Regions from separate parts of the Agrobacterium sp. 22-214-1 genome, predicted to be linked through region 3. Evidence: riboswitches for the same ligand, from Rfam matches in the RefSeq annotation. Region 3 holds a riboswitch; each other region holds the start of a gene.
The links. Region 3 has a riboswitch for cobalamin ahead of ACQZ5G_RS19110 (DUF1636 family protein). Riboswitches for the same ligand answer to the same signal wherever they lie in the genome.
Positions count from the first base shown of each region.

Region 1: another riboswitch for cobalamin. It lies ahead of nrdH (glutaredoxin-like protein NrdH); the one in region 3 lies ahead of ACQZ5G_RS19110 (DUF1636 family protein).
Region 2: another riboswitch for cobalamin. It lies ahead of ACQZ5G_RS12665 (ABC transporter substrate-binding protein); the one in region 3 lies ahead of ACQZ5G_RS19110 (DUF1636 family protein).

Region 1 is NZ_JBNWCK010000001.1:1,936,798-1,943,933, reverse strand. Features, by position in the region: gene ACQZ5G_RS09760 (sugar ABC transporter substrate-binding protein) at 1-109, shown strand, start outside; gene ACQZ5G_RS09755 (ABC transporter permease) at 338-1,420, shown strand; gene ACQZ5G_RS09750 (ATP-binding cassette domain-containing protein) at 1,420-2,202, shown strand; gene ACQZ5G_RS09745 (nucleoside triphosphate hydrolase) at 2,199-2,828, shown strand; cobalamin riboswitch at 2,962-3,185, shown strand; gene nrdH (glutaredoxin-like protein NrdH) at 3,497-3,718, shown strand; gene nrdI (class Ib ribonucleoside-diphosphate reductase assembly flavoprotein NrdI) at 3,731-4,129, shown strand; gene nrdE (class 1b ribonucleoside-diphosphate reductase subunit alpha) at 4,117-6,303, shown strand; gene nrdF (class 1b ribonucleoside-diphosphate reductase subunit beta) at 6,320-7,136, shown strand, end outside.
Region 2 is NZ_JBNWCK010000002.1:623,529-630,664, reverse strand. Features, by position in the region: gene ACQZ5G_RS12695 (ABC transporter substrate-binding protein) at 1-132, opposite strand, end outside; gene ACQZ5G_RS12690 (ABC transporter substrate-binding protein) at 229-1,362, opposite strand; gene ACQZ5G_RS12685 (class I SAM-dependent methyltransferase) at 1,476-2,306, shown strand; gene ACQZ5G_RS12680 (pseudoazurin) at 2,424-2,903, opposite strand; gene ACQZ5G_RS12675 (ABC transporter ATP-binding protein) at 2,900-3,700, opposite strand; gene ACQZ5G_RS12670 (FecCD family ABC transporter permease) at 3,697-4,725, opposite strand; gene ACQZ5G_RS12665 (ABC transporter substrate-binding protein) at 4,722-5,753, opposite strand; cobalamin riboswitch at 5,912-6,146, opposite strand; gene ACQZ5G_RS12660 (GNAT family N-acetyltransferase) at 6,186-7,064, opposite strand.
Region 3 is NZ_JBNWCK010000005.1:291,467-298,602, reverse strand. Features, by position in the region: gene ACQZ5G_RS19135 (L-fuconate dehydratase) at 1-999, shown strand, start outside; gene cobD (threonine-phosphate decarboxylase CobD) at 981-2,027, opposite strand; gene cbiB (adenosylcobinamide-phosphate synthase CbiB) at 2,026-2,991, shown strand; gene ACQZ5G_RS19120 (cobyric acid synthase) at 2,978-4,435, opposite strand; gene cobO (cob(I)yrinic acid a,c-diamide adenosyltransferase) at 4,437-5,054, opposite strand; cobalamin riboswitch at 5,189-5,403, shown strand; gene ACQZ5G_RS19110 (DUF1636 family protein) at 5,525-5,950, shown strand; gene cobW (cobalamin biosynthesis protein CobW) at 5,947-6,984, shown strand; gene cobN (cobaltochelatase subunit CobN) at 6,987-7,136, shown strand, end outside.

The DNA.
Region 1 (7,136 bases), on a different contig from region 3:
CGAAGGCAAGAACTTCGTCGATACCGGCGTGACGCTGGTAACCGACAAGCCGGTCAAGGGCCTCGACTCGATCGATACGAAGGAAGGTCTCAACAAGTGCTGGGGTTGATGCCTCACCGTTGAAACCCGCGGGGGCATTCGTGCCCCCGCCCTTGGACCAGAATGAATATCAGGCACGATCCGGGGGATCGGACAAAGGAACAAACGAGCGCGTCACGCGTCCTGCGGGGATGATATAGGCCGCTTCACAACACTTTGAAATCTACGCATCATTCTCTTTTGAGATAGACCCCGGTGTCAGGGCTGGTGCGATAGAGAGCGATCGGGAGGAAAATCCATGAGCGATCAGCCGGTGCGGGCTCAGCCGCATAATGAATTTGAAAAAGTGCTTTCGGGAAGTTCGACGCAGGTCGCCGCTTTCGATACGCACGACAAGAGCGTGCTGGAAAAACTGCAGCACTTTCTCCACTCCAGCCCGGCGGCCGTTCCGCTTATTGTTCTGGTGCTGTCGCTGATTGTTTTCGGCCTGCTTCTCGGTGGCAAGTTTTTCTCGGCCTTCACGCTGACCCTTATTTTGCAGCAGGTCGCCATCGTCGGTATTGTCGGCGCGGCGCAGTCGCTGGTTATCCTGACGGCGGGCATCGATCTGTCGGTTGGCGCGATCATGGTCCTGTCCTCCGTCATCATGGGACAGTTCACCTTCCGTTACGGCTTGCCGGCGGAACTCTCCATTCTCTGTGGCCTTGCCGTCGGCGCATTTTGCGGCTTCATCAACGGCATTCTGGTCTCGCGCATGCGCCTACCGCCCTTCATCGTCACGCTTGGTATGTGGCAGATCGTACTGGCGACCAACTTCCTCTATTCCGCAAACGAGACGATCCGAGCCCAGGATATCGCCCAGCAGGCGCCGATCCTGCAATTCTTCGGCGCCAATATCCGTGTCGGCAGCGCGGTTTTCACCTATGGCGTCATTGCCATGGTCCTGCTCGTCGCCCTGCTATGGTATGTGCTGAACCGCACCGCCTGGGGCCGCCATCTTTATGCTGTCGGTGACGATCCGGATGCCGCAGAACTTGCCGGTGTCAACGTCAAGCGCATGCTGACCACCGTTTACACGCTGTCCGGCCTCATCTGCGCCTTCGCTGGCTGGGCCCTCATCGGCCGTATCGGCTCGGTTTCGCCGACCGCCGGTCAATTCGCCAATATCGAATCCATCACTGCGGTGGTTATCGGCGGCCTGTCGCTGTTCGGTGGGCGCGGCTCCATCATGGGCATGATCTTCGGCGCCCTGATCGTCGGTGTCTTTTCGCTTGGCCTCAGGCTTATCGGAACAGACCCGCAATGGACCTATCTGTTGATCGGCGTCCTCATCATCATGGCTGTCGCAATCGACCAGTGGATCAGAAAGGTAGCAGGCTGATGGCAAAAGAACCCATTCTCACAGCACGCAATCTCGTCAAGCGCTATGGTCGTGTGACCGCCCTCGATCATGCCGATTTCGATCTCTATCCGGGCGAAATCCTGGCGGTGATCGGCGATAACGGCGCCGGCAAATCCTCTCTCATCAAGGCGATTTCCGGTGCGGTGACACCCGATGAAGGGGAAATCCGGCTGGAAGGCCAGCCCGTCCAGTTCCGCTCGCCGATCGAGGCGCGCAAGGCTGGCATCGAGACGGTCTATCAGAACCTCGCCCTGTCACCGGCGCTTTCCATAGCCGACAATATGTTTCTCGGCCGTGAAATCCGCAAACCCGGCATTCAGGGCAGCCTGTTCCGCGCCCTTGACCGCCCAGCCATGGAAAAATTCGCCCGGGAGAAACTGTCGGAACTCGGCCTGATGACGATCCAGAACATCAATCAGGCGGTGGAAACCCTCTCCGGCGGCCAGCGTCAGGGTGTGGCGGTGGCGCGTGCAGCGGCCTTCGGCTCCAAGGTCGTCATTCTTGACGAGCCGACGGCAGCACTCGGCGTGAAGGAAAGCCGGCGTGTTCTGGAGCTTATTCTGGATGTGCGCTCGAGAGGCCTGCCGATCGTTCTCATCTCGCATAACATGCCGCATGTGTTCGAGGTCGCGGATCGCATTCATATCCATCGGCTCGGCAAGCGTCTGTGCGTCATCAATCCGAAGGACTATTCCATGTCGGATGCGGTCGCCTTCATGACGGGCGCCAAGGAAGCGCCGAAGGAAACGCTTGCCGCATGACGCTGAAGCTTGAAACGATCGCCGGGGATGTTCTTCGGCGGGCAGAAGGTAAATCCCGTTTTATCGTCGCTATTGCCGGTCCCCCTGGGGCCGGCAAATCCACGCTGGCGGATGCCCTTTGTGATACTTTGCTCGCACGGGGCGAAACGGCCGCCGTCCTGCCCATGGATGGCTTCCATATGGACAATGGCATCCTTGAAGAGCGGGGGCTGCTGCCGCGAAAAGGCGCGCCGGAAACATTCGACGTGCGCGGTTTTCTCGATATCGTTTCCGCCGTCCGCAAGGGCGGGCAGGAGGTGCTTGTTCCGGTTTTCGACCGCTCCCGTGAAATCGCCATAGCGTCTGCCCGGGCGATTGCGCCGGAAACACGCTTTATCCTCGCTGAAGGCAATTATCTGCTGCTGGACGAGGCGCCGTGGACAACTCTTTCCAAAAGCTTCGACCTCACCATTTTTGTCGGGCCGTCCGTCGAGGTGCTGGAGGAGAGGCTGCGGAAAAGGTGGCAGGGCTACGGTCTCGACGAGGCTGATATCCACGCCAAACTTTTCGAAAACGATCTTCCGAACGGAAAAAGGGTGATCGAAAACGCCCGTCCCGCCGATATTCACATCGATATCTGGGAATAGATTAACGCTTTTCTCTGTTTGAGCGGCGGCACGCATGTGCCGTTAAGCCTTTGTTGACCATGTGTTGAATCTTTTTGATCCACAGGGTGGGGCTTTTGTGTGTCTATTTATTGACGCGAAAATTTCCTCATATACTATATGTGGTGTTCGAGGTTCTTCCGATTCGCAAGGATTGGGAGCTAAGACGGGAATTCGGTGCGTAACGCCTTTATGGCGGAGCAAGGCCGAAACTGCCCCCGCAACTGTAAGCGGTGAGCATCGTTCCGATTTGGGTCACTGGAGCCGAAAGCTTCGGGAAGGCCGGAATAGATGTTGTGACCCGCAAGTCAGGAGACCTGCCTTGAGCGCAAACGTCCACGGGCGGGGTGTCCGGAGGAAGGTGTATGACGCAAATGATTTGCGTGCGCCCTTTTCTGCCCCCTCCAGAACAAGCTTCGGGGTGAAGTCATGCCAGTGCATTTGTTTGAGTTGCTGCGCTCGTCGGCGTAGGGAATGATTTTACGCGGCTTGCAGCATCACCAGGAAAACCAGACCCGGTTTCCGTCCTGAATGCGAGAAGCCTTCCAAGGCCCTGCGCCTCACCTGAATGACAGAACCATCGCCGTCCGATTGCGATTGCAATCGGCAATGTTGAGCCGTGTCCGAAACCGGCTTCGAGAGAGGAAATTATGACCATCACCGTTTACAGCAAGCCCGCCTGCGTCCAATGCACCGCCACCTATCGCGCCCTCGACCGCATCGGCGTCCCCTATGAGATTGTCGATATTTCCGAAGATGCGGATGCGCTCGATCATGTCCGGGGCCTCGGCTACATGCAGGTGCCCGTCGTTGTTGCCGGTGAGCGCCATTGGGCGGGTTTCCGGCCGGATATGATCGGCTCGATCAGTTGAGGCGGCGGGGCGATGGGCCTGATCGTCTATTATTCCAGCCGCTCTGAAAACACCCATCGTTTCCTTCTGAAACTGGGACGGCGTCTGTTTCGCCTGCCGCTTGGCGTTGAGGAAGATGTTCCCCATGTGTCCGAGCCCTATGTGCTGGTCACCCCCACCTATGGGGGTGGTGGCACCAAAGGCGCCGTCCCGAAACCGGTCATCCGGTTTTTGAACGAGCCCTCCAACCGAAATCTCATTCGCGGCGTCATCGCGGCGGGAAACACGAATTTTGGCGCAGCTTTCGCATCCGCCGGAGATATCGTCTCGCGCAAATGCGCAGTGCCGTTTCTCTATCGCTTCGAGCTTCTCGGCACGGAGGAAGATGTCGCCAACGTCAAACATGGATTGGAACGATTTTGGACACGCTGACCTCGAGCGCCATTCGCAAGGACGTCAAACAGCCGGCAGCCGTAACCCAGAAACCGCTCGATGCGGCTCTGGACTACCACGCGCTGAACGCGATGCTGAACCTTTACGATGAGAACGGAAAGATCCAGCTAGACAAGGATCGCCTGGCTGCCCGGCAATATTTCCTCCAGCACGTCAACCAGAATACCGTCTTTTTCCATAACCTCAGGGAAAAGCTCGATTATCTGGTGACGGAGGGATATTACGAGCAGGAGGTACTGGATCAGTATTCCTTCAATTTCGTCCGCGATCTCTATGACGAAGCCTATGCCCGGAAATTCCGCTTCCCGACCTTTCTCGGCGCCTTCAAATATTACACCTCCTACACGCTGAAGACCTTCGACGGAAAACGTTATCTGGAGCGTTACGAGGATCGCGTCTGCATGGTGGCGCTGGCCCTTGCGCGTGGCGATGAGCAGCTTGCCCGCGATCTGGTCGATGAAATCATTTCAGGCCGCTTCCAGCCGGCAACGCCGACATTCCTCAACGCCGGCAAGAAGAGCCGTGGTGAACTGGTCTCGTGTTTTCTGCTGCGTGTGGAAGACAATATGGAAAGCATTGGTCGCTCTATCAATTCGGCGCTGCAGCTTTCCAAGCGCGGTGGCGGCGTGGCGCTGTCCTTAACCAATATTCGCGAATTCGGAGCGCCGATCAAACAGATCGAAAACCAGTCTTCCGGCGTTATTCCCGTCATGAAGCTATTGGAAGACAGCTTTTCCTACGCCAACCAGCTGGGTGCGCGTCAGGGTGCCGGCGCGGTCTATCTGCATGCCCACCACCCGGATATCATGCGCTTCCTCGATACCAAGCGCGAAAATGCCGACGAGAAAATCCGTATCAAGACCCTGTCGCTCGGTGTGGTGATTCCCGACATCACCTTTGAACTCGCCCGCAACAATGAGGATATGTACCTGTTCTCGCCCTATGATGTGGAGCGGGTCTATGGCGTGCCGTTGACCGAAATTTCGGTCACCGAAAAATACCAGGAAATGGTCGCCGATAGCCGCATCCGCAAAAAAAAGATCAAAGCGCGCGAATTCTTCCAGGTGATCGCCGAAATCCAGTTCGAGAGCGGCTATCCATACATCATGTTCGAAGATACGGTGAACCGCGCCAATCCGGTTGCCGGCCGCATCAGCATGAGCAATCTCTGCTCGGAAATCCTGCAGGTCAGCGAAGCGAGCGAGTTCAACGCCGATCTGTCCTATAGCCATATGGGCAAGGATATTTCCTGCAATCTCGGCTCGCTCAATATTGCTTCGGCGATGGATTCCGCCGATTTCGGCAAGACCATCGAGACCTCCATCCGGGCGCTGACGGCCGTGTCGGACATGAGCCATATTTCCTCCGTGCCCTCGGTGGAGAAGGGCAATGATGCCAGCCACGCCATCGGGCTTGGCCAGATGAACCTGCATGGTTATCTGGCGCGTGAGCGCATCTTCTACGGTTCCGAAGAAGGCATCGATTTCACCAATATTTATTTCTACACCGTCACCTATCACGCCATCCGCGCCAGCAACCGGTTGGCGGTGGAACGGGGCCAGAGCTTCAAGGGCTTTGAGAACTCCAAATATGCCTCAGGCGACTATTTCGACAAATATACCGACCGGGAATGGTTGCCCGCGACGGAAAAGGTCCGTGAGCTGTTCGAAAAAGCCGGCATCGCCATTCCAACGCAGGAAGACTGGACAGCGTTGAAGCAGGACGTGATGGCATCGGGTCTCTATAACCAGAACCTTCAGGCCGTACCGCCCACCGGTTCGATCTCCTATATCAACCACTCCACCTCTTCCATTCATCCGATCGTCTCGAAGATCGAAATCCGTAAAGAGGGCAAGATCGGTCGCGTTTATTACCCGGCTTCCTATCTCTCGAACGACAATCTCGAATATTATCAGGATGCCTACGAGATCGGTCCTGAAAAGATCATAGACACCTATGCGGCCGCGACCCAGCATGTCGACCAGGGCCTGTCGTTGACGCTGTTCTTCCGCGATACGGCAACGACACGCGATATCAATCGGGCGCAGATCTATGCCTGGAAGAAGGGCATCAAGACCATCTATTACATCCGTTTGCGCCAGATGGCGCTGGAAGGCACGCAGGTTCAGGGCTGCGTTTCCTGCACGCTCTGAATTGAGGGACAAGACAATGAACATCGCCGTAAAAACCGCGTCCCGCATCCGCGCGGTCAACTGGAACCGCATCGAGGACGACAAGGACCTCGAAGTCTGGAACCGCCTGACCTCGAATTTCTGGCTGCCGGAAAAGGTGCCGCTCTCCAACGACATCCCCTCCTGGGGAACGCTGAAGCCGGAAGAACAGAAACTGACAATCCGTGTCTTCACCGGCCTGACATTGCTCGACACCATCCAGAACGGTATCGGCGCGGTGCGCCTGATGGAGGATTCGGCAACGCCGCATGAGGAGGCGGTGCTTTCCAACATCTCCTTCATGGAGGCCGTGCACGCCCGCTCCTATTCATCGATTTTCTCAACGCTCTGCCTCACGCCCGATGTTGACGACGCCTATCGCTGGTCGGAGGAAAACGAATTCCTGCAGCGTAAATCCGCGCTCATCATGCGAGAATATGACAGCGGCGATCCGCTGAAAAAGAAGATCGCCAGCGTGTTTCTGGAAAGTTTCCTGTTCTATTCCGGCTTTTACCTGCCGATGTTCTGGTCAAGCCGCGCCAAGCTCACAAACACGGCGGATTTGATCCGCCTCATCATCCGTGATGAGGCCGTGCATGGTTATTATATCGGCTACAAGTTCCAGCGGGCGGTGGAGCGTCTCAGCGAAACGCAGAGACAGGAGATCAAGGATTTCGCCTTCGATCTCCTGCTCGAACTTTATGACAACGAGGCCAAATATACCGAAGACCTCTATGACGGCGTCGGTCTGACGGAGGACGTCAAGCAGTTCCTGCATTACAACGCCAACAAGGCCCTGATGAATCTGGGTTATG
Region 2 (7,136 bases), on a different contig from region 3:
GATGACGCGTCTGGCCGGCAAATCCAGCTCGACTTTACGACCGGTGACATCGGTAATCTCGGCAGCCAGAACCGGCACGGCGAGAAGGGAGAAAGCCAGCACCGCAAGATGCCTGAGAGCGTTGAGCGGCATGAGAAGTCCTCATTGAGTTCCAAAACAAAGCGATAAAGCCGCATGGCTGCGGCTTTATCCATCGGTTGGACGGCGCTCCCCTTCACCGTCCCCTTATTACTTGGCGTCCTTCAGCGAAACGAAGTAGCCGGGCTTGTAATCGAGCGGCAGGAAGCGGGCATGCAGTTCCTTGAAGGTCGCCTCCGGGTCGAGGTCCTTGAAGAGGTCCGGATGCAGCCACTTGGCGATTTCCTGAACGGCCACGAACTGATAGGGATTGTTGTAGAACTGATGCCAGATGGCGTGGACATTACCGTCCTTCACCGCCTGCACGCCGGTGAAAGCCGGGCGCTTGGTCAGGTTTTCAAGCTTGCGATGGGCTTCCTTCAGATCCGCGCCATAACCGACACCGACCCAGTTGCCGCCCGGAACATAACCGTTCCAGTTGCCGCCGGTGATGATGATCTGCTCCGGGTTGGAGGCAATGATCTGTTCCGGATTGACGGTGCCGAAAGTGCCGGGAATGATGTCCTTGGCCATGTTGACGCCGCCGGCAAGCTCCACCATCTTGCCGAAATTCTCGTTGCCGAAGGACATGCAGCAATCGTCGGAATAACCGCCGGCGCGCTCCATGAACACGACAGGCTTCTTCGGATTGGCCTTTTCGAGCGTATCGGTAACCTTGGCGATGGAGTCGGCGCGGAACTTGATGAAGTCCTCGGCGATCTTTTCCTTGCCCGTCAGCTGGCCCATGAGGCGCATGCTCGGCTCGGTATTTTCCATCGGCTTTTCACGGAAATCGACGTAAACCAGCGGAATGCCGACCTTGGCGAGCTTTTCGATATAGCCCGCTTCTTCGGTCGCCGTCTTGGCGTCGATATTCATCAGGATCACGTCAGGCTTCAGGGCGACAGCCTGCTCTATGTCGAAAGTGCCGTCCTTCATGCCGCCGAAAGTCGGCAGCTTGGCGATTTCCGGATACTTTGCGAGATAGGCCGCATAGGTTTCCGGGTCGGCTTTCGTCAGATCGTCGCGCCAGCCAACCACGTGCTGGAAAGGGTTTTCCTTGTCGAGCGCAGCCAGGAAATAAATCTGGCGACCTTCACCGAGGATGACGTGCGATACCGGCACATTCACCTCGACATCGCGGCCCGTCACATCCTTGACGGTGACCTTTTCGGCGAATGCCGGCCATGCGGCGGATACGAGAAGGCCAAGGGCAAGTGCCGCAGATTTGGCTGAGATGCGCATCGGATATTGCTCTCCAGTGTTGACTGGCGCGGCTGTATTATTTTCTGACTATACTAGTCAACATTTATGTTTTAGAGCCATTCTTAACTGACCGGTACATGAGTTGAAGACCGATGATCGACACAATCCAATATGGCAAAAACGACAGTCTGCGAGACGAAATCAAATCCTATTGGTCCGGCCGCGCCGCGACTTTCGACCTTTCCCCCGGACATGAAATTTTCTCTGAAGACGAGCGCGAGGCCTGGCACGCGCTTATCCTGAAACATCTCGGCCGCGGAGAAGGCCGCAGGGCGCTCGATCTTGCCAGCGGCACCGGCGTCATCTCGCACCTCATGGACGATCTCGGTTTTCACGTCACCGGCATGGACTGGTCGGAAACCATGCTGGCGCTTGCCCGTGAAAAAGCGAAAAGCCGCGGCCGCAGCATCCGCTTTTTCGTCGGCGATGCCGAAAACACGATGGAGGCGGATGAAAGCGCCGATGTCATCATCACCCGTCATCTGGTCTGGACGCTGGTGGACCCGCAGGCAAGCTTTGCCGAATGGTTCCGTGTCCTCAAACCCGGCGGACGGCTTCTGATCGTCGACGGCGATTTTGTGAATACCGGCTGGCGCGAAAAACTGGTGAAGAAACTGGCGGTCGGTCTCGAAAACATCGGCCTCGTCAAACCGGACCAGCAGCACAAGCCGGCGGACCCGGAAAACACCTTCAACAGCATTCTTTCCCGCGTTTATTTTTCGAAGGGCGCAAGGGCCGGCGATGTCGCGGCGCTGTTGCGTGCGACCGGCTTCGAACCTGTCGCAATCGATCAGGAGCTTCAGGCCATTCACCGCGCCCAGGCGAAAAATTTCAGCCTGCTGAAAGGCATTCTGCGCGGGCTGCAGCATCGTTATGCCGTGTGCGCGGTGAAGCCGGGAGACTACTCCGTCACCCCGGACTAGATCGGGGGCCCAGTGCGATCAAGTCCTTGATCGCAAAAGACTCTTCCCACGGCGCAGCCGCGCCGCGGCTGGATACCGGATCAAGTCCGGCATGACGGATGAGAGCTCAGTGCGGCCTCATTTTTCCGCCTGCTCGAAGAGGTCCTCGAACCTTGGCTTCGCCCGGCCGGGTACGTCCACTGTCCGGTAGCTCTGCGGCAGGGTCGCCTCGCCGACCTTGATCAGCATGACCATGCCCATGCCGTAATGCGGCGAGCATTTGATGCCGTAAAAGCCCGGCTTTTCAAAGCCGGTCTCGAATTCGTCATTGATCCGGCTTTTGAAACCTTCGGCACCTTCCGGGATCATGCCATCGATGGTCGCGGCATTGTGGCTCTTGTGGGTAGGCACGAAGCGCACGCGGTCGCCGGGCGCTATTTCGAGAAAATCGGGCTCGAATACCATCGGGCCCTTTTCGCCCCGGTTCAGCATTTTCACCTCGAAGGTCTCGGCTGAAGCCTGAAGCGGAAAGCCCGTGAACGCCACGGCAATGACGGCAGCGGCCCAAAACATGCTGGTCCTTGCAGCGGCGTTTGCGAGCGTCGTCAATGTCATCATCGTGCCAGTACTTTCCTTGGATGCTCGGCCCGCCCATGGGCCGGCAGAAAACGAATATGGGAAAAGCCGCCCTCATCCGTGGTGACGACGCATTCCACCCCGAAGACAGCGGCTATTCTCGCCGGCGTCAGGACCTCCCGCGGCGGACCGACCGCAATCATCTCGCCCCGATGCATGATGGCAACGCGATCGCAGAACATGGCGGCGTGATTGAGATCGTGCAGCGCCGCCACAACGGTCAGGCCCTGCCGGCGCACCAGATCGAGCAGGCCGATCTGGTGACCTATGTCGAGGTGATTGGTCGGTTCGTCCAGAAGCAGGATATGCGGCTCCTGCGTCAATGCGCGGGCGATATGCAGGCGCTGGCGTTCGCCGCCCGACAGATGGTGCCAGTTGCGCTCCGCCTTGTCGGCCATGTCGACATTGGCAAGTGCTGCATCAACAATGGCGTCATCCTTCTGCGACCAGGCGGAAAGCGGCCCGAGATAGGGCGTGCGCCCAAGCTCCACCGCCTGTCGTGCGGTGATGCGTTCGGTGGTTTCGGCCTGCTGCTCCACGAAGGCGAGCCGGCGGGCAAGGTCTCGCCGTCCCAATGAGGCAAGCGGCTCCCCCCCGAGCGTAACGTGCCCCCGGCGCGGCTTGCGAATACCCGCCAGCATGGAGAGCAGCGTGCTTTTGCCGGAACCGTTCGGTCCGATGACGCCGAGAAACTCACCGGAACCGACATCGAGCGAAACGCCGCGCACGATATCGATATTGCCGGCGTGGAAATGCAGGTCGCGGGCGGATAATTTCATGAACGCCCCCTCTTCTGCCCAAGGATGAAGGCAAAGGCGGGGGCGCCGACGAGTGCGGTGATGACACCGATGGGCAGCACCTGCCCCGGAATGACGATGCGCGAGAGAATATCCGCGACGATCATGAAAACCGCGCCGGTCAGCGCCGTCACCGGCAGCAATATACCATGGCGAACGCCGACGAAGATGCGTGCGGCATGCGGAATGACGAGGCCCACGAAGCCGATGGAGCCGACCAGCGACACCATCGCAGCCGTCATGATCGCCGAAACGGAGATCAGCACCGCATAGACCCAGCGCACCGGAATGCCAAGCGAGGCAGCCGCCTGACCGCCGAAGGCGAAGGCATCGAGCGCCCGGGCATACCAGAGACACACCGCAAGTCCCGCAAGACTAACCGGCAGCGCCAGCCAGACATCCGGCCAGCGCACGCCCGAGAGGTTGCCCAGCAGCCAGAACATGATGCCGCGCGCCTGTTCGGCATTGGCGGATTTGGTGACGATGAAAGAGGTCATGGCATTAAACAGCTGCGACCCGGCCACCCCGGCCAGAATGATAGCGCTGTTGCCATGTCCCGCCCGCACCGCCAGAAGGCTGACCAGCGAAAACGCAACGAAGGCACCGATGAGCGCCCCGGCCGGCATCGTCAGGAACCCCGCTCCGAAGCCAAGCAGCGCGACAGCGACGGCACCGGTGGAGGCACCGGCGGAAATGCCGAGAATATAAGGATCGGCAAGCGGATTGCGCAAAAGCGATTGCAGCACCGCCCCGGCGAGCGCCAGCGAAGCACCGCAACAGGCGGCGACGACGGCGCGGCTGAGACGATAACTCCAGACAATGCCCTCATCCAGCGGCTCCAGCGGATAGGCCGCATGGAAGACACGGTTGGCGATTGTTTTCGCCACAACGTCAAAAGGAATGGCGGTCTCGCCGATGGCCGCGCCGGCCATCAGCGCGACGAGCAGCAGGGCGAGCGCGGCAAAAGCCAGCCCTACCCTGCCGAGATGGGTGGAAAGACCGTTCACTTGGCGAGGCCGGCAGCCGAAATCGCCTCGGCCAGCGTTTCGATGCCTTCAATGGTGCGAATGGTCGGGTTCATCGCCTGCGCATCCATCTCGAACACATGACCTTCCTTGACGGCGGGCATGATGCTGGCCACGGGATCGGTGGCGAGGAACTTCAGCTTGACGGCGACATCGTCTGCCGGGAAACGGCGGCGATCCATTTTGCCGGCGACGATGATGGAGGGATTTGCCTTGGCGATGGTTTCCCAGCCGACGGTCGGCCACTCTTCATCGCTTTCGATGACGTTCTTCAACCCCAGCGCGGACATGATGTAGCCGGGCGCGCCATTGCGGCCGGCCACATAGGGATCGATATCCAGCTCGGCGCTGGAGAACCAGAAGACGGCCGAAAGCTTACCGTTGGCCGAGGCGATCTTGGCGCGGGCGGCTTCTTCACGCTTCTTCAGGTCGGCAACGACCTCTTCACCGCGATCCTGCACGTTGAAGATCTTGGCGAGATCGCGGATTTCCTGGTAGATCAGATCCATGGTGAAGACGGTGTTGCGCACGCCGTCACCGCCGCCGGAATTGTCCTTGCCCATGCAATCGGCGGGCGAGGTATAAACGGGAACGCCAAGCTCGGCGAATTGCGCCGGTGTTCCGACAACGCCTTCCGGGCCGATCTGCCACTGGAACTGCGTCGTCACGAGGTCCGGCTTCTTGCCGATGACCGCCTCGAAGCTCGGATCATTGTCAGCCAGACGCTCGACCCTGGCATTGGCCTCCTCGTACCCCTTCAGAACCGGACCGATCCACAGCGCCGTGCCGACCACCTTGTCGGCGAGGCCGAGGAGGTAAAGAACCTCGGTCGTGCTCTGGCCGACGGACACGGTGTGGGCGGGCGCCTGCCTGAAGGTGATCTCCTGACCGCAGCTGTTGATCGTCAGGGGATAGGTGGTTTCGGCAGCATTGGCGCCGGCGACAGGCAAAGCCGCAAGCGCAGCGGCCAGAAAACCGGCATGGACCGGCAGGCGTCTAGAATGAAACATATGTTCTCCAGTCGAAAGTAAATCTTATTCCAGAGCAGCAGGCGTCAGAACGCGCAGCAACAGCGGGACGTCTTGTACGGAGAACGGCAATAGGACGCAAACGAAATGTTATGAAATAACATTACAACCTCCTCCTCCGGGCTTCCCCGCCCGTAACGATGGTTTATATTTCGACGGCAGGTCTCCTGGCTCACGGATTTGCGTCACTCATCTGCCTTCCCGCATTCCGGAGAATACAGTGGCATGACGCCTTGGAGCGTCACGGGGATGAACGACAATCCGCTTACAGTTGCGGGGGCAGCCACGGCATTGGGCGAAAAAGATCGCCCGCACCATGTTCCCTATTAATCCCTTCGCCTTTCGGCTGCAGGAACCGTCGCTTTCTCACATAAGGGGCATGAGGCGGGGCGTCAATTGCGATAGTGCCGCACCTCAGCACAAAGACGGGCCCGCCAGGGCGAAAATCTTTGCGGAACCGGAGCCTGCCGGTTGCGGTACGCCTTTCGACATGGTGGTGAGCGTTTCGATCACCACCAGCCCGGATTGTGCCAGGAACTCGGTCAGAAGACCGCTATCCCGCACGGCATCGAGACGGACAAGCTGATCGTCGAGATCAGAAAAATGTCGCCTCACCAGCGCAATCGCATCCGCCTCGTCACCGGCGACGACCGGGCCGACAATATGGCCCCGCCCCGCAGCACGCCGCAATGCAAAGGCGGCAAGACGATCGGCCTCGAACAGGCCGTAACCCGTATTTTCCCGGAGAAGGCGTTGCAGGACACCCCGGCGCGAAACACCGAAAGCCGCCCGATCCAGATCCGCCACGGCGGACAAATGATCCTCGGACAGCGGCTCGATTCTCTGTTTTCTTCCAAGCGTCGGCATCTCGGCAGGGCAGCGCGCCTTGCCGCGCAGGAGATGTACTTTTTCCGTATCTCCGACAAAACCCAGCCGTGCGAAAAGCCGTCGCGAGGCTTCCGTGGCGTTCAACCGCAGGGCCGCGTCAGGGTAGCCCGCAATGAGTTGGCCCACCAGCCATGGTGCAACACCCTGCCCCTGCAAACGGGGGGAAACGATGACCATGCCGACCGTCGCGAAAGCCTCATCATAAGGAAACAGCATTGCCGTTGCGACAACGCGATCGATTTCGTCAAGCGCGGCAAGGCCGACGCCGCACTGCCGCAGGAAACACCATTCGTTCGCGTGATATCGCCATCCGACAGCCATGGACAAAGCATGCAGATGATCGGCCTCCACATCGGCGATATCCACTGTCCGCAACTCGAAACTATCGACTTTGAGCAGCTCCATGACAAACGGCTCTCATTCCCTCCGGCGCGGGATCTTGATCCCGGCAGCCCAGCTCACGACATCCGAAGATAA
Region 3 (7,136 bases):
AGCGACAGCCAGCTGCGCTGGATCGGTCCGGACAAGGGCGCGATGCATCTCGCCACCGGCGCCGTCGTCAATGCCGTGTGGGATCTGCTGGCCAAGAAGGCAGGCAAGCCGGTCTGGCAGCTCGTTGCCGATATGAGCCCGGAAGAAATCGCCGATATCGTCGATTACCGCTATCTGACCGATGTGCTGACCCGGGACGAGGCGCTTGCGATTCTCAAAAAAGCCGAAAGCGGCAAGAAGGAACGTATCGAGACGCTGAAGAACGAAGGTTATGCCTGCTATACCACGTCGGCCGGATGGCTCGGTTATGACGACGCCAAGTTGCGCCGCCTTTGCCAGGAAGCCATCGATGCCGGATTCAATCATGTGAAGATGAAGGTCGGCCGCGATCTGGAAGACGATATTCGTCGTCTCACCATTGCCCGTGAGGTGATTGGTCCCGACCGTTACCTGATGATCGACGCCAACCAGGTATGGGAGGTGGATCAGGCAATCGACTGGGTGAAGAAGCTCGCTTTCGCCAAGCCATTCTTCATCGAAGAGCCGACCAGCCCGGACGATGTCGCCGGCCATCGCAAGATTCGTGCGGCTATCGGCCCGGTGAAGGTGGCGACCGGTGAAATGTGCCAGAACCGTATCATGTTCAAGCAGTTCATCGCCGAAGGCGCCATCGACGTGGTGCAGATCGACAGCTGCCGCATGGGCGGTCTGAACGAGGTGCTGGCGGTGCTGCTGATCGCCGCCAAATACAATCTACCGGTCTGGCCGCATGCCGGCGGCGTCGGCCTTTGCGAATATGTGCAGCATCTGTCGATGATCGACTATCTGGTCGTCTCAGGCACGAAGGAAGGCCGCGTGATCGAATATGTCGACCACCTGCATGAGCACTTCATCGAGCCCTGCGATATCAGAAATGCCGCTTACATGCCACCGAAACTGCCGGGCTTCTCCATCGAAATGAAGCCGGAGTCGATTGAGACCTACACCTTCGAGGAATAGTCAAAGGATGACAGCGCCTCCTTGAGGCGCTGCCACTCCGTTTCGCTACCGGGAAGGCCGAAACGCATGTCGTTCGGCCTTTCATCAAAAATGCGGACCAGAATGCCGTGCCGGCCGAGATGGCTGAACAGGTCTGCCGCGCGGGGATCCCGCACCAGAGCAAACAGTGAGGTGCCGCCGGCAATTGCCAGCCCCGCTTTCTCCAGCATGGCATTCATGCGCCGGGCGTCTTCGGCAAGGTGCCGCCGCATGGATGATTGCCATTCCCCATCCGCCAGAGCCTGTGTCGCGATATGCAGCGCCGGGCCGGAAACGGCCCAGGGGCCGAGCCTTGCCTCCAGTTCAGCAGCGATATCGGGCTGCGCAATCGCGAAACCCAGCCGAACGCCCGCCATGCCGTAAAACTTGCCGAAGGAGCGCAGGACCACCAGCGCATCCTGACCGGCGGCATCTGCGAGGCTTTCGGCACCTCCTGTCTCGATGAAGGCTTCGTCCACGACGAGCAGCCCACCCCTGCGGCGCATGGTTTCGGCCAGCGACAACAATACGGCGCGATCCGTGATGCGGCCATCGGGATTATTGGGATTGATCACCACGGCATAGTCGTGAGCCGACATCGCGTTGACGTTTTCCACTTCAGTCACAGCCAGCCCGGCCATGCGTGCGGTCCGGGCATGTTCCGCGTAGGCGGGTGAAAGAACGGCGCCGCTCTTGGCCCCGCGCGCGATAGCGATCTGAGCCAGTAATGGCATCAGCATCTGGGTGCCGGGGGAAAGCGCCACATGCTGGGCGGAAGGCGCATCGAAATGCGCTGCGGCCACATGTTTCAATTCTTCGGCGGCGTCCGGTTCCGGCAGGCGGGCGAATGCGCTGGCGGGGATCGGCGAATGCGGATAGGAGTGCGGATTGATCCCGGTCGAAAGGTCGATCCATGGTTCCGGCGCTTCAGGAAACATCAGACGCGCCCTGCCGAGATTGCCGCCGTGACGGATCGCAGCTTTCGCCTTTTCTGGTACTGTCTCGCCCATGTTTTTTGCTCTCGCTTTCCTGTCGCTCGTGATCGAACGTCTGACCGGCTATCCAGACTGGCTGTTCAAACGCATCGGCCATCCCGTCACCTGGATCGGTTCGCTTATCGCGCTGCTGGATAAAAAATGGAACCGGGAGAGCGCGTCATTTTCACAGCGCAAGGGGGCAGGCGTGGCGGCGCTCGTCGTTTTCGTCGGGCTGACGCTGTTTGTCGCATGGTTAGCGCAATCCGTTCTGCTTTTCCTGCCCTTCGGCCTTTTGCTGGTTGCCGTGCTTGGCGCTTCGCTTCCCGCGCAGAAAAGTCTCGAGCGGCATGTGGAGGCTGTCGCCACTGCGCTGGAACGAGAGGGTGTGGAAGGCGGCCGCAAGGCGGTATCGATGATCGTCGGGCGCGATCCACAAAAGCTGGACGAGGCGGCGATCTGCCGGGCGGCGATCGAAAGTCTGGCCGAGAATTTTTCCGACGGCATCGTCGCGCCTGCCTTCTGGCTCGGTCTCCTGGGCCTGCCGGGCGGTGCGGTTTACAAGGCGATCAATACGGCCGACAGCATGATCGGCCATCGCTCACCCCGCCATGAGGCCTTCGGCTGGGCCTCCGCCCGGCTGGACGATCTGGTCAATCTGCCGGCCTCACGGTTGAGCGGCGGTCTTTTCGTTGTCGCGGCGTTTTTTGTTAAGGGCGCATCACCCGGTGGGGCCATGGCCGCGATACGTCGCGATGCCCACCATCACCGTTCTCCCAATGCCGGCTGGCCGGAGGCGGCGCTGGCCGGCGCTCTCGGCTTTGCGCTCGCAGGGCCGCGCTCCTATGGCGGGCAGATGATCGAGGCCCGTTTCATGGGCGAAGGCGGGAGGGCGGCGCTGATTGCCGGCGATATTCGCAGGGCGCTGCGGCTCACACGGGTTGCCGACCTCTTATTGATCGGCCTGTTGGGACTTCTGGCAATCCTTATCGCGCTATAGCAAGCAGACGGTCGAGATCGAGGTGCTGTTCCATATGCGCGGCGAGGCGATCAAGAACGGCGTCCACCTGAGCATCGTAGTTCAGTTCCGTGTTCCGTCCTCCAAGCCGCTCAAGCCACGCGCCGCGTTGGCGGTCATCCGAAAACAGGCCGTGAATATAGGTGCCGAAGATGCGGCCGTCAGGCGACACAGCGCCGTCTTCATGCCCATCGATTTTCGAAAACGGCAGGCTGTCGGTTCCGCTCGTGGTTTCACCGACATGCATTTCATAGCCGGATAAACCAATTCCGTCGAAACTCTTCCCTGTAACGGAAACCAGCCTTTTGTCGCCCGTCAGAACAGTGTCTACATCCAGCAGGCCGAGCCCATCGACTGTTGCCGGCGGTCCTTCGATGCCTTCGGGATCGGCGACTGTTTTCCCAAGCATCTGGTATCCGCCGCAGAGGCCCAGAACATGGCCGCCGCGTCTCACATGCGCCTTGATATCGATGTCGAGCCCCGTATTTTTCAGCACGGCAAGATCGGCGATGGTGGCTTTCGAGCCGCAAAGCAGTACCAGCCGGCAATCGGCGGGAATGGTTTCGCCCGGCCGCGCGCGGATGAGCTCGACATCCGGTTCCATATCCAACGGATCGAGATCGTCGAAATTGGAAATATGCGGCAGGATCGGTACGGCAATGCGGATCTTCGCGCCAGGTTTCCGCTCAGCCGGGCCGGAAAGCCCGAGAGCATCCTCTGCCGGCAACTTAGCGGCGTCGGCAAAATGTGGCAGGAGCCCGATGGAGGCCCAACCGGTTTTTTCTGCAATTATCCGCATGCCGTCTGAAAACAGGGCCGGATCCCCGCGAAAGCGATTGACGATAAAACCTTCGATCATCGCCGCGTCTTCTGCGTCGAGCACGGCTTTGGTGCCGACGAGGCTGGCGATGACGCCGCCCCGGTCGATATCGCCGATCAGGATCACAGGCGCGTCCGCAGCTCTGGCAAAACCCATATTGGCGATATCATTGGCACGCAGGTTGATTTCGGAGGCGCTGCCGGCACCTTCCACCAGCACCAGATCGGCCTGTTGTTTCAGGCGGTTGAAGCTTTCGAGCACGCGCGGCATCAGCCCGGCCTTCATGTGCTGATAATCGGCCGCTTTGGCATTGCCGGCGATCTTGCCCTGCACCACCACCTGTGCGCCGGTCTCGCTCTGCGGCTTCAGGAGCACCGGGTTCATGTGCACGGAAAGCGGCACGCCCGCCGCCCGTGCCTGCAGCGCCTGCGCACGGCCAATCTCGCCGCCATCGGCGGTGACCGCCGCATTGTTCGACATGTTCTGCGGTTTGAACGGCGTGACGGACAGGCCGCGCTTGGCGAAGGCACGGGCAAGGCCGGCCACCATCAGCGATTTGCCGACATCCGAGCCGGTTCCCTGAAACATCAGCACGCGTGCAGCCATGTCAGAATTCTATCCCCGCCTGCGCCTTCACGCCCGCCTTGAAGTGATGTTTCACGAGGGTCATTTCCGTCACCATATCGGCCGCGTCGATGAGCGGTTGCTTGGCGTTGCGGCCGGTGACGATGACATGCAGATCGGGCCTGCGGCTGGAAAGCGTCTCGACCACCTCTTCCAGCGGCAGGTAATCGTAACGGAGCGCGATGTTCAGCTCATCGAGGATCAGCAGGCCGATGGTCTCGTCGGCCATCAGGACCCTGGCTTCCTCCCAGGCCTTTGCCGCCGCCGCGACGTCGCGTTTCAAATCCTGCGTGTCCCAGGTGAACCCCTCGCCCATGGTGCGCCACACGACCCTGTCGCCGAACAAAGTCAGCGCCTGCTGTTCTCCCGTCGACCATGCGCCCTTGATGAATTGAACGACGCCGACCCGCCGCCCGGTGCCGAGCATGCGCAGAGCAAGGCCGAAAGCGGCGGTGGATTTGCCCTTGCCGGGACCGGTATTGATCATCAGCAGACCTTTTTCGATGGTCTTTTCCGCAACCTCGGCGTCCTGCACCGTCTTGCGGTTGACCATTTTCTGCCGGTGACGTTCGGCTTCGCTGTCGCTGATGTCGCGTGTCATCGCGTTTTCCTTTTTATCCAGCGGCGCGGGACCCGGTGCCCCAGCCATTCGGAGCGGCGACTATACCCAATTTGCCGCACCCGGCAATGTGCGGGCCACAGGGCCGCGGCATTGACCCTCACGCCCGTTCAGCCTAAGGGTAACGGACTGACGGTCTTTTCCCGGCAACGGGAAAAGCTAAGAGGGAACACGGTTCCAGCCCGATTACCGGGTCATTCCGTGGCTGCCCCCGCAACTGTAAGCGGTAAGCCCGCACCGTAAAGCCACTGGACACCTCAACGGGTTCGGGAAGGCGGTGTCAGGGTGTAAAGCCGCGAGCCAGGAGACCTGCCGTTTCAGGAAAAACGTCTGCCGGGCGGGGTGCTCCGGTCAGTCGGTTAGATCGAACATCCGGTTTGCGCCTGTCCGCATACCGTATTCGACATCCGCACCCCCGAGATTTTTTTGCAAGGCGCGGGAAACGATACGGTTTGGATATTTCAGCGACATCTTCATGTACAGGCGGAAACACGCAGGACGAAACGGCGTCCGGCGTGACCGTCTTCGTTTGCAGAAGCTGTCGCGATGAAGCCGACCCCAATGCCGAACCGCGCCCCGGCTCACGCCTCGCCGATGCCGTCGTCGCAAAGGCGGAGGAAACGGGTGTCACCGTTCGTTCCGTCAACTGCCTCGCCAATTGCAAGCGCGGGCTTAGCGCCGTGCTGCGCAGCGCCAATGGCTGGTCCTATGTTTTCGGCGGGCTGACGACCGGTGATGCGGAAGATTTGCTGACCGGCGCACGGCTGCTGGCTGCCGCCCCCGACGGCCTGATGCCCTGGCGCGGTCGCCCCGAACCCTTAAAGCGCGGCATGGTGGCGCGCATTCCCCCATTCGATTTTACCGAGGAGAGATCATGAGCACCCTTCTGGACCGCGTTCCCTGCACCATCGTCACCGGCTTTCTGGGGGCTGGCAAAACCACGCTGCTGCGCGGCCTTCTCGAACAACTGGACGGCAAGCGGCTGGCGATCATCGTCAACGAATTCGGCGATATCGGCATCGATGGCGAGATTCTCAAAGGTTGCGGTATTGAAAGCTGCCCGGAAGAAAACATTGTCGAACTGGCCAATGGCTGCATCTGCTGCACGGTGGCGGATGATTTCCAGCCCGCCATCGAACAGATTCTGAGCCGCCAGCCGAAGGTGGAGCATATCCTCATCGAAACCTCCGGCCTCGCCCTGCCGAAGCCGCTGGTGCAGGCCTTCCAGTGGCCGGCGATCAAGAGCCGCGTGACGGTGGATGCCGTCGTGGCCGTGGTGGATGGCGCCGCCCTTGCCGAAGGGCAGGTGGCGCACGACATGGAAGCACTCGCCGCCCAGCGGGCCAATGACGAGGCGCTCGATCACGATGACCCGGTCGAAGAGGTTTTCGAGGATCAGGTTGCCTGCGCCGATCTTGTCGTGCTGACCAAGGCCGATCTTCTTGACGGTGCTGGCCTCAACAAGGCCAAGGCGCATGTTCTCGAACATCTGCCGAAGGCGGCAAAGATCGTCGTGGCATCCAATGGCGCCATCGACCCCGCCGTGCTGATCGGTCTTGGCCTTGCGGTGGAAGAGGATATCGAAAACCGCCGTACCCACCATGATGGCGAACTCGACCACGAGCATGACGATTTCGACAGCTTCGTCATCGATCTGCCGGCCGTGACCGACCCGGAAGCGCTGGCAGCCCGTATCGCCGAGACGGCTGCTGCGGAGAATGTCCTGCGCATCAAGGGCTTCATCGAGGTTTCCGCAAAGCCGATGCGCCTGCAGGTGCAGGCTGTCGGCAGCCGCGTCAACCACTATTACGACCGGCCCTGGGCCGCGGGTGAGGAACGCCGCAGCCGCCTCGTCGTCATCGGCGAAAAGGGCATCAACCGAGAAAAGATCGAACAGATGCTGGCCGCCTGACGATGCACATCCTGGCCACCACATCCTCGTCTCTGGACGACCTGATCGAGCCGGTTGATCTCAACCAGCCCCGGTCTGATGTGGTGATGCTGTCGTTTTCGGCAAGCGATCTGGCCGGTTTGGAACAGGCCTGGCGGCGAACAGAGGGTGTG